Regions from separate parts of the Streptomyces chartreusis genome, predicted to be linked through region 2. Evidence: riboswitches for the same ligand, from Rfam matches in the RefSeq annotation. Region 2 holds a riboswitch; each other region holds the start of a gene.

Region 1 (2,189 bases), 5.9 Mb from region 2:
CACCCTCACCTCACGCCTGGACAAGGTCCTGCGCGAGGAGAAGGGCTACACCTACGGTGTGCGGGCCTTCGGTCAGGTCCTGCGCTCCGCCCCGGAGGGCACGGGCGCGGCGATGCTCGCCATCAGCGGCTCCGTCGACACCCCGAACACCGGTCCGGCCCTGGACGACCTCTGGAAGGTCCTGCGGGGTGTCGCGGCCGAGGGGCTCACCGACGCCGAGCGGGACTTCGCCGTGCAGAACCTCGTCGGGGTGGCGCCGCTGAAGTACGAGACCGCGGCGTCCGTGGCGAACACGCTGGCCGACCAGGTCGAGCAGCACCTGCCCGACGACTACCAGGCGACGCTGTACCAGCAGCTGGCCGCGACCGGCACGGTCGAGGCCACCGCGGCGGCCGTGAGTGCCTTCCCGGTGGACCGTCTGGTGACGATCCTCGTCGGCGACGCGGCCGAGATCCGGGAGCCCGTCGAGGCCCTCGGCATCGGCGAAGTCAAGGTCGTGGCGGCCGAGTAGAGGACGGGCTCGCGCCGTCCGGCGCCACGCGCGTGCAGAGGCCCTGGTGACCCTTGAGTCACCAGGGCCCCCTTATGCCCGAATTGAGGGAGAGGTTGCCTGTCTGGTCTGTGGGATGCGCTACAAAAGCCGCGATCCGTTTGGGGATTGAAAGACGCCGCGTTTAGCGTCTTCCGGGCTGTCCGTCAGGCAGTGCGCCGCGCCCGCGGCACCGGACAGCCATCGCCGAGTCCCCGTAAGGCGCGAGCCTGGGGAGCCGGGGACCCACCCGTAGTCCCTGGGGTGAATCGGACGCCCGCGCGAGTCGCGAGGGGGCCCGTAGGAGACCTTCCTGCTCCGAACCCGTCAGCTAACCCGGTAGGCGAGAGGGAAGGAAAGGACCAGCCACTTCATGGCGTTCACCTGCGCCACGGGGAAGAACCGCCCCACCGGGAAGCACCGTAGGCCCGGCCGGTTCGAGCGCACCACCGCCCGCGCGGCCGGAGTCGCCGCGCTCACCGCCACCGGAGTCGTCGGCACTCTGGCCGCCCCCGCGCTCGCCGCCGAGCCCGCCGCGGAGCAGACCGGCCTCATACCCGTCATCTCCGTCGAGAACTCCATCGCGGCCCAGATCGACGCCCAGGCCATCGCCCAGGAGCGGGCCGCCGCGGAGGCCGCCGCCGCGAAGAAGGCCGCTCAGGAGGCCGCCCGCGAGAAGGCGGCCGCGAAGGCGAAGGCGGAGCGTGAGGCCAAGGAACGCGCCGCCCGCGAGGCCGAGCGCAAGCGCCTGCTGTCGTACGTCTCCCCGATCGCCGGCTCGTACGTCTCCACCGGCTACAAGTCCGGCGGCGCCGTCTGGTCCTCCGGCAGCCACACCGGCGTCGACTTCCACGCCGCCAGCGGCACCTCCGTCCACGCGGTCGGCTCCGGCACCGTCGTCGAGGCCGGCTGGGGCGGGGCGTACGGCAACAACATCGTGATCAAGATGAACGACGGCACGTACACGCAGTACGGCCACCTGTCGTCCATCGGCGTCTCGGTCGGCCAGACCGTCACCCCCGGCCAGCAGATAGGCCTGTCCGGCGCCACCGGCAACGTCACCGGGCCGCACCTGCACTTCGAGGCCCGCACGACGCCGGAGTACGGCTCCGACATCGACCCCGTCGCCTATCTGCGCGGGCACGGCGTGAACGTCTGACGCCACCGCCGCGCACCCTCGAAGCCCCGGCTCCCCGAGCCGGGGCTTTCGTTGTTTCCGGACGTTACGCTGACCAAAAAATATCCATGGATTCCGGCTCGCCGTCGGAAATTCCGGCCGATTGCAATAGAGTCCTCGAGAACACGTCATTCGTCGACGTTTCACGGGGATTAAGGCGGAGGTCGGTCATGCGTATTCCGGCGCACTCGGTGTGCACGGCGATCCGGGACGACATCGTCGCCGGTGTCTACGAGCGCGGCAGCCGGCTCACCGAGGAACTGCTCGCCCGCCGCTACGGCGTCTCCCGTGTCCCCGTGCGCGAGGCCCTGCGCACCCTGGAGGCGGAGGGCTTCGTGGTGACCCGGCGCCACGCGGGCGCGTGCGTCGCCGAACCGACCGAGCAGGAGGCCGCCGACCTGCTGGAGATGCGCGGCCTGCTGGAACCCCTGGGCGCCTCCCGGGCCGCCCAGCGGCGCACCGAGGCCCATCTGAAGGTCCTGC
Region 2 (2,189 bases):
CCCTGCTCGGCACCCGCAATGTGCTGGCGGCCGTCGAGCGGACGCCCACGGTCGAGCGGCTCGTGCTCACCTCCACCGTGGGCACGATCTTCGGCGACTACGCGGACGTCCTGAAGATGGACGACGGGGTTCTCTCGGAGCGGTACTTCAACACCACCAGCACGGTGGAGAACAACCCGTACCACTACGCCAAGACGCTCGCGGAGCGCGCCGCCCGGGACGCGGAGTCGGCCCAGGCCCGCTGGCGCCTGGTGTCGGTCAACCCCGGCCTGATCCTGGGCCCTTCCCTGACACCGGCTTCCGAGTCGGGCAGCCTGTTCCTGCTCCAGGAGCTGTTCCAGGGCTACTTCTTCTACGGCGCCCCGGACTTCAGCTTCACCACGGCGGACGTGCGTGACGTGGCCGACGCGCACATCGCGGCCGCCGAGAACCCGGACGCCGAGGGCCGCTACATCGTCGCCGCCGAGACCATGACGTCGTTCCACGAGATGTCCCGCATCCTGCGGACCCGCCACCCCCGCGACGTCCGGCTGCCGCGCACCGCGCTCCCGCACTGGCCGGTACGGATCCTCGGCCCCGCCTTCGGCCTGACGCAGGATTACATCCGAAAACACCTCGGCATCCGGTTCCGCGTCGACAACAGCCGCAGCGTGAACGAACTGGGCATCACCTACCGCCCGATCGAGCAGACGGTGCTGGATCACTACGAAGCGTGGCGGCGCCGACGCACCGCGAAGTGAACCGGGCCGCCGCTCCCTCATAAGCGTCGCAGGTCACAAATACGTATCGGACATTTAACGCCTCAACCTTCACGGGAGGCGCACAAGTTGGCTAGGTTACGGATCAGGCCGCACGACGACCTCCGGCGAACCCCGCCGGGACGCGCGGCCTCCGCCGAGTCCGGTGCGCTCAAAGAGGTTCACCGGAGCCGGGGACCCAACCGAACTTGGGGTGAATCGGCCGACTGCCCTTCGGGGCACAGGCCGTAGGGCACACCTTCCGGACCGACCGCCCGAACCCGTCAGCTAACTCGGTAGGCGGAGTACGGAAGGAGTACGTCGCCCATGGCGCCGGAAGGCACCGCGCGGCCGGGGGCTCTCAGCCTGCCCGGCATGCGCAACTCCGCACTCGCGTCGGCGGCCCTCACCTCGGTGGCGCTGCTCGGCCAGACGGCGGGCGCCGCTCCCTCGTCCTCGGACGAGGCACCCAGCCGTGAGGAAGTCAGCCGCCGGATCACCTCCCTGTACGACCGGGCCGAGTCCGACTCGGGAACCTTCAACGCCACCCGCGCCGCGTCGACCGGGCCGCGCAAGCGGGGCCCCGGGCCGGGGAACGGCGGGATCCGGGCGAGCGAGGGCAATCGCAGCGACCCCGCGCTCGACAACGTCAGCCGGCAGTGGTTCGACATGGCGCGCGCAAGGCTCGGTCCGACCGTGCCGGCCGCCCTGCCCCGCGACCGGACGCCGGACCGTCCCGTCGAACGCAGGCTCGCGCGTGCGATGCAGGACCTCTCCCCGGCACGTGAGTCGACAGGTCGAGCACCGCTGGCCCTGCCGGCCGCGCCGGCCAGGGAGTTGACGTCCGGTCGCGGCACCGGGGCGGCTCCGCTCGCCGAGCTGACCGCCGGTCCCGTCGCCGCTCTGCCGGCCGTGCCCTCGACTCCGGCGGATCTCCAGGCCACCCAGGTCATGCCGGCCGCCCTCGCCCTGCCGGCGGGGACCGGCTCGGCCTCCGCAGCCGTCCCGGGCGTCGACTCCGCGGCCGATCCGCAGACGCGGGACTCGCTGCGGACGACCAAGGAGCAGAACCGGCGCAAGCTCGACCGGGCCCGCGAGCTGCTGTCCGGGTACACCACGGGACAGAGCGCGGCCCCGGCGGCGATCGCGGCGCTGCCCTCCGACACGTGGGGCAACACGCAGGCCCAGCCCTCCGCGGACGACCGCTGGCAGGCCCTGCAAGCGCAGTCGGCCGCCGACCTCACCACCGTCCCGCCCGGCGCCACGGCCCAGCCGGCGACCGCACTGGCAGCCCAGACGACCGACCCCCTGACGACCACCATCACGGACCCCTATCTCGGCACCCTGACCACGGCCGCGACACCGGCCACCGTCACGGACCCGTACCTCGGCACCGTCACCACGGCCGCGCCGCAGACCGCTGGCCCGGACACCATCAGGGACCCGTATCTC
Region 3 (2,189 bases), 4.6 Mb from region 2:
GAGCAGGTGGGCGATGCGATGGGTGAGCACACGCGTCTTGCCGGACCCGGCGCCGGCCACGATGAGCAGCGGGGTGCCGGAGTGGACGACGGCGGCACGCTGGTTGTCGTTCAGCCCCTCCAGCAGCGCCGCGGCGTCGATGACCGGCCGCGGGGCGCCGTCGCGGTAGTGGCCGTCCCGGTCCGGTGGCACGTCGAACTTCCCACCGAACAGATCGTCCGGAACCGGTTCCGGAGCGTGGTCGTCCTCGGGCGGCGGCGGGTGCTCTTCCCCGTGGGCCCGAGGGGCCTGGAGGTCCGCCAGGAAGCTGTCGTCAAAGAGGCTGCTCATCGCTCTCCGAGTCTAGGCCGCCCCACTGACAGCCCGCCCCCACCCTCGAGACATCCCCGCCCTCGAACCCCCGACAATCAGCCCCCACTTCCTCCCTCACCCCCAGCAACGACCCCACCACAACCCGCAACCGACCACCCCAGACAACCACCAACACGCCCAAATCAACCCACACACACCCCCCACCCCCAAAACCCCGCACGCACCCCCGAACCAATCACCGCCCGCTACGTTTGGGACCAAGGTCACGAAAATGTATCGGGCATATCGAACATCAACCTTCACAGGGGCCACACGAGTTGGCTACCGTGCCGGGCAGGCCGTACGACCCCCACCGGCGAACGACGCCGGGCCGCACGGCCTCCGCCGAGTCCGGCACGCCTCACGGCGACCGGAGCCGGGGACCCACCGAACTTGGGGTGAATCGGCCCGACTTCCCTCGCGGGGACCGGCCGTAGGGCAACCCTTCCGAACCACCCGCCCGAACCCGACAGCTAACTCGGTAGGCGGAATATGGAAGGAGTCGCCTCCCTTGGCGTCGCACCGCAAGTCGCGTCCCGCCGGTACGCGCGTAGCAGGCATACGCACCCCTGCCCTCGCCACGGCAGCCCTCACGTCCGTGGCCCTGCTGTCCCAGACGGCCAACGCCAGCCCGTCGACGGACGACAAGCCCAGCCTCGAAGAGGTCGAGAAGAAGGTCGACGACCTCTACCGCCAAGCGGAGTCGGCAACCGAGAAGTACAACTCGGCCAAGGACAAGACCACGAAGCAGCGCAAGCGCGTCGACACCCTCCTCGACGACGTCGCCAAGCGCACCCAGAAGCTCAACGAAGCCCGCGAGGAACTCGGCCGCAACGCAGCCGCCCAGTACCGCACCGGCGCCGCGGCCCCCGACACGGCGACCTTCCTCCTGGCGGACAACCCGCAGGACTACTTCGACCAGACCCAGCTGATGGACCGTATGACCGGCCGTCAGAAGGAGTCGGTCGACGACTACTTCACCCAGCAGTCCGAGACGATGGAGAAGCGCCGGGAGGCCACCCAGAGCCTCGAGACGCTCACCGACTCGCAGAACGACCTCAAGTCGGCCAAGGCCACCGTCCAGCAGAAGCTCTCCGACGCGCGCGAGCTCCTCTCGAAGCTGACGGCCGAGGAGAAGGCCCGCCTCGCCGCGATCGAGAAGCGCAAGCAGGAGGAGGCCGCCCGCAAGGCCGCGGAGCTGGCCCGCCAGCAGGCGGCGGCCGAGCGCCAACGCCAGGAGGCGGCAGCCGCCGCCCAGCAGCAGGAGAGCACCCAGCCGCCCGCCGACTCGGGCACCTCGGACTCCTCGAACTCGTCGGACTCCTCGTACGCCACCAAGGCCGAGAAGACCCTGGCCTTTGCCCGCTCCCAGATCGGCAAGCCGTACGTCTGGGGCGCCACCGGCCCCGACTCCTACGACTGCTCCGGCCTCACCCAGGCCGCCTGGAAGGCCGCCGGCGTCGACATCCCCCGCGTCACCTACGACCAGGTCAACGCCGGCACCACGGTCCCCCTCTCCAGCGCCCAGCCCGGCGACCTGGTCTTCTTCTACGACGACGTCACCCACGTGGGCATCTACATCGGCAACGGCATGATGATCCACGCCCCCAAGCCCGGCGCGTACGTCCGCGAGGAGTCGATCTACTACGACGGAGAGTCGTCGATCCACAGCGTGGTCCGCCCGGCCTGACAGGAACGGACGCTTCCCCGGCACGCACGCGGTACCCGCAGTCGCCCACGGCGGTGAGGGGACGTGCCGGGGGGTGTCCGCCCGCAGCGGCGGGCGTCAAGAAACAGCACCCTCCTAAGTCAGGCCAACCGCCCGACCGAGGACGGAC
Region 4 (2,189 bases), 190 kb from region 2:
GCTCGCGGCGGGCACACCGGGCAAGCGGTTCGCGCTGCCGGGGGCGCGGGTGGTGATCCATCAGCCGGCGCTGACCGAGCCGGTCGAGGGGCAGGCCAGCGATCTGGCGATCCAGGCCGCCGAGCTGACGCGGGTGCGGGCCCGGCTGGAGGAGATGCTCGCCCGGCACACCGGACGCACCCGCGAGCAGGTGGCCGAGGACATCGAACGGGACAAGATCCTCACCGCCCAAGAGGCGCTGGAGTACGGACTGGTGGACCGGATCATCCCCAGCCGCAAGGAGACGCTCGCTCCGCCCACGGGGCGGTGACCGGCCGGTGCTGCCACCCGAATTGCCGCCGCTGCCCGCGTTGACGCGGGCGGAGGGCGAGTTGATCGACCGTTATCTGGACGTCGTGGACCTGCTCGGCCGGATCAACCCTGCGCACCACGGCGACACCTATCGCGGGCTGCGGGCCGCCCAGGCGCTCGTGAGCAGGGCGACCGAGCTGCGGGACGCGCTGGCGCTGATGCACCAGCGCGGTGAGACGGAGCTGCACGCTCCCACGCTGGCGCGTGCGTTGCGCGTGCTGGACGGCGAGCGCCGCACGGCTCGCGTCACGGTGCCCCCGCGCTCCGACAGTTGACGACCCCTACAGCCGGATTCCGGGCGCCCCGGCCCACTGCCGAGGCGTCCGGAACGGAGTTGAAACGGACCGAACGGCGTACCCCCTTTCGGCGTAGTCGGCCCTCCTTCCGTGCGGCCGTCAGGGTTGCGCAACAGGCATGACCGGCAGACGGAATCACGCGCTCCGCCCCTGGTCCGGGACTCCTCGGGTGCCTGGACACTCACCCGAACGGGGGGTCACCCACCCGAACGGGTGAGTGGTGAGTAACACCACAAACCCCCGATTCCGTTGGGTATTTCGCTCATCCGTGCGTCAAGATCCCTGTCTGACGACAAGCCCCCGCCACAGCGGCGGGGCGGTCCGGGCGGACGCCGAGTCCTGCCGCCGCCCGGATGACCGGTCGACAGGAGTGGATCGGCAGGAGTGGAGGACCCGAGCAAGACGGGTCGCCGGAGCGGACGTTCGTTCGATCCGAGCAACCCTTGGGGTGAAGCCGCGGCAACGCGGCCGGGCAACTTCGCCAGCCCGAATCCGACAGGTCATCCTTCTCAGGCGGCTGACGAAGGGTTGCGCATGACTGCGCTCAATCGTGTCCCGTCGCTCATGGTCCGGGCCGGTACGGCTTCGGCTCTCACCATCGCCGCAGTGGGCGGCTCGATAGTGGCACCCGGCTTCACGTCCGAGGCCGAGGCAGCCACGCCGGCGTCGAAGGCACTTCAGGTCGCGGCCTCCAAGAAGGGCTCCCCGTACCGGTGGGGCGCCACGGGCCCGAACCGGTTCGACTGCTCGGGGCTCACGCTGTATTCGTTCAAGAAGGCGGGCAAGAAGCTGCCCCGCACGGCTGCCCAGCAGTACAACAAGACCCGCCACATCTCGGCCAAGAACCGCAAGGCCGGGGACCTGGTGTTCTTCCACTCGGGGTCGTACGTCTACCACGTCGGCATCTACGCCGGGAAGGGAAAGATCTGGCACTCCCCGAAGACCGGGGACGTGGTCAAGCTTCAGAAGATCTGGACCAGGAGCGTCTGGTACGGCCGGGTCAAGTGACCTGCCCGGGGGCGGTGGCGGCACCCTGACGCGCCGTCACCGCCCTCGGGGCCTCACAGGGCGAGCAGCGGCCCCGCGAGCAGGGCCGCGCCGAAGGCCGTCAGTGCGGCGCCGGTGGCGACCGTGACCGCACGTGCGGCGCGCGGCCGGCGCAGCCATCTGCCGAGCCGGTCCACCAGCAGGGCGACCACCTGGAACCACACCAGGGCGATGGCCAGCACGATCATGGCCAGCAGCAGTGTCCGGGGCAGGGCCGGAGCGCCCGCGGGCACGAACTGCGGCAGCACGCTGAGGAACGTGAGGGACGCCTTCGGGTTGAGGGCGTTGGTCACGAAGCCCTGTCGCAGTGGCCGCGCGGTGGACTCCTCGCGCGTGTCAACGACTTCGGTGGGCCGCTGCCGCAGGGTCTGCACGCCCAGGTACAGCACATAGACGCCGCCGACCAGCTGGAGCGCGCGGAACAGCGCCGGTACGGCGGCCAGGACCGCCGCCACGCCGACGACCGCCATCGTCACGTGCACCAGCAGCCCCGCG

The links. A riboswitch is a leader RNA that binds a small molecule or an ion and turns the genes downstream of it on or off. The one in region 2 is predicted to bind cyclic di-AMP.
Region 1: another riboswitch for cyclic di-AMP. It lies ahead of CP983_RS11370 (M23 family metallopeptidase); the one in region 2 lies ahead of CP983_RS38085 (C40 family peptidase).
Region 3: another riboswitch for cyclic di-AMP. It lies ahead of CP983_RS16880 (C40 family peptidase); the one in region 2 lies ahead of CP983_RS38085 (C40 family peptidase).
Region 4: another riboswitch for cyclic di-AMP. It lies ahead of CP983_RS37230 (C40 family peptidase); the one in region 2 lies ahead of CP983_RS38085 (C40 family peptidase).

The regions. Positions count from the first base shown of each region.
Region 1 covers NZ_CP023689.1:2,733,544-2,735,732, reverse strand. The annotation lists gene CP983_RS11375 (M16 family metallopeptidase) at 1-511, shown strand, start outside; cyclic di-AMP (ydaO/yuaA leader) riboswitch at 725-890, shown strand; gene CP983_RS11370 (M23 family metallopeptidase) at 903-1,688, shown strand; gene CP983_RS11365 (GntR family transcriptional regulator) at 1,877-2,189, shown strand, end outside.
Region 2 covers NZ_CP023689.1:8,592,385-8,594,573, reverse strand. The annotation lists gene CP983_RS38090 (NAD-dependent epimerase/dehydratase family protein) at 1-740, shown strand, start outside; cyclic di-AMP (ydaO/yuaA leader) riboswitch at 883-1,056, shown strand; gene CP983_RS38085 (C40 family peptidase) at 1,065-2,189, shown strand, end outside.
Region 3 covers NZ_CP023689.1:3,994,350-3,996,538, forward strand. The annotation lists gene pcrA (DNA helicase PcrA) at 1-330, opposite strand, end outside; cyclic di-AMP (ydaO/yuaA leader) riboswitch at 685-854, shown strand; gene CP983_RS16880 (C40 family peptidase) at 863-2,041, shown strand.
Region 4 covers NZ_CP023689.1:8,400,660-8,402,848, reverse strand. The annotation lists gene CP983_RS37240 (ATP-dependent Clp protease proteolytic subunit) at 1-310, shown strand, start outside; gene CP983_RS37235 (hypothetical protein) at 318-626, shown strand; cyclic di-AMP (ydaO/yuaA leader) riboswitch at 1,046-1,178, shown strand; gene CP983_RS37230 (C40 family peptidase) at 1,182-1,655, shown strand; gene CP983_RS37225 (LysE family translocator) at 1,709-2,189, opposite strand, start outside.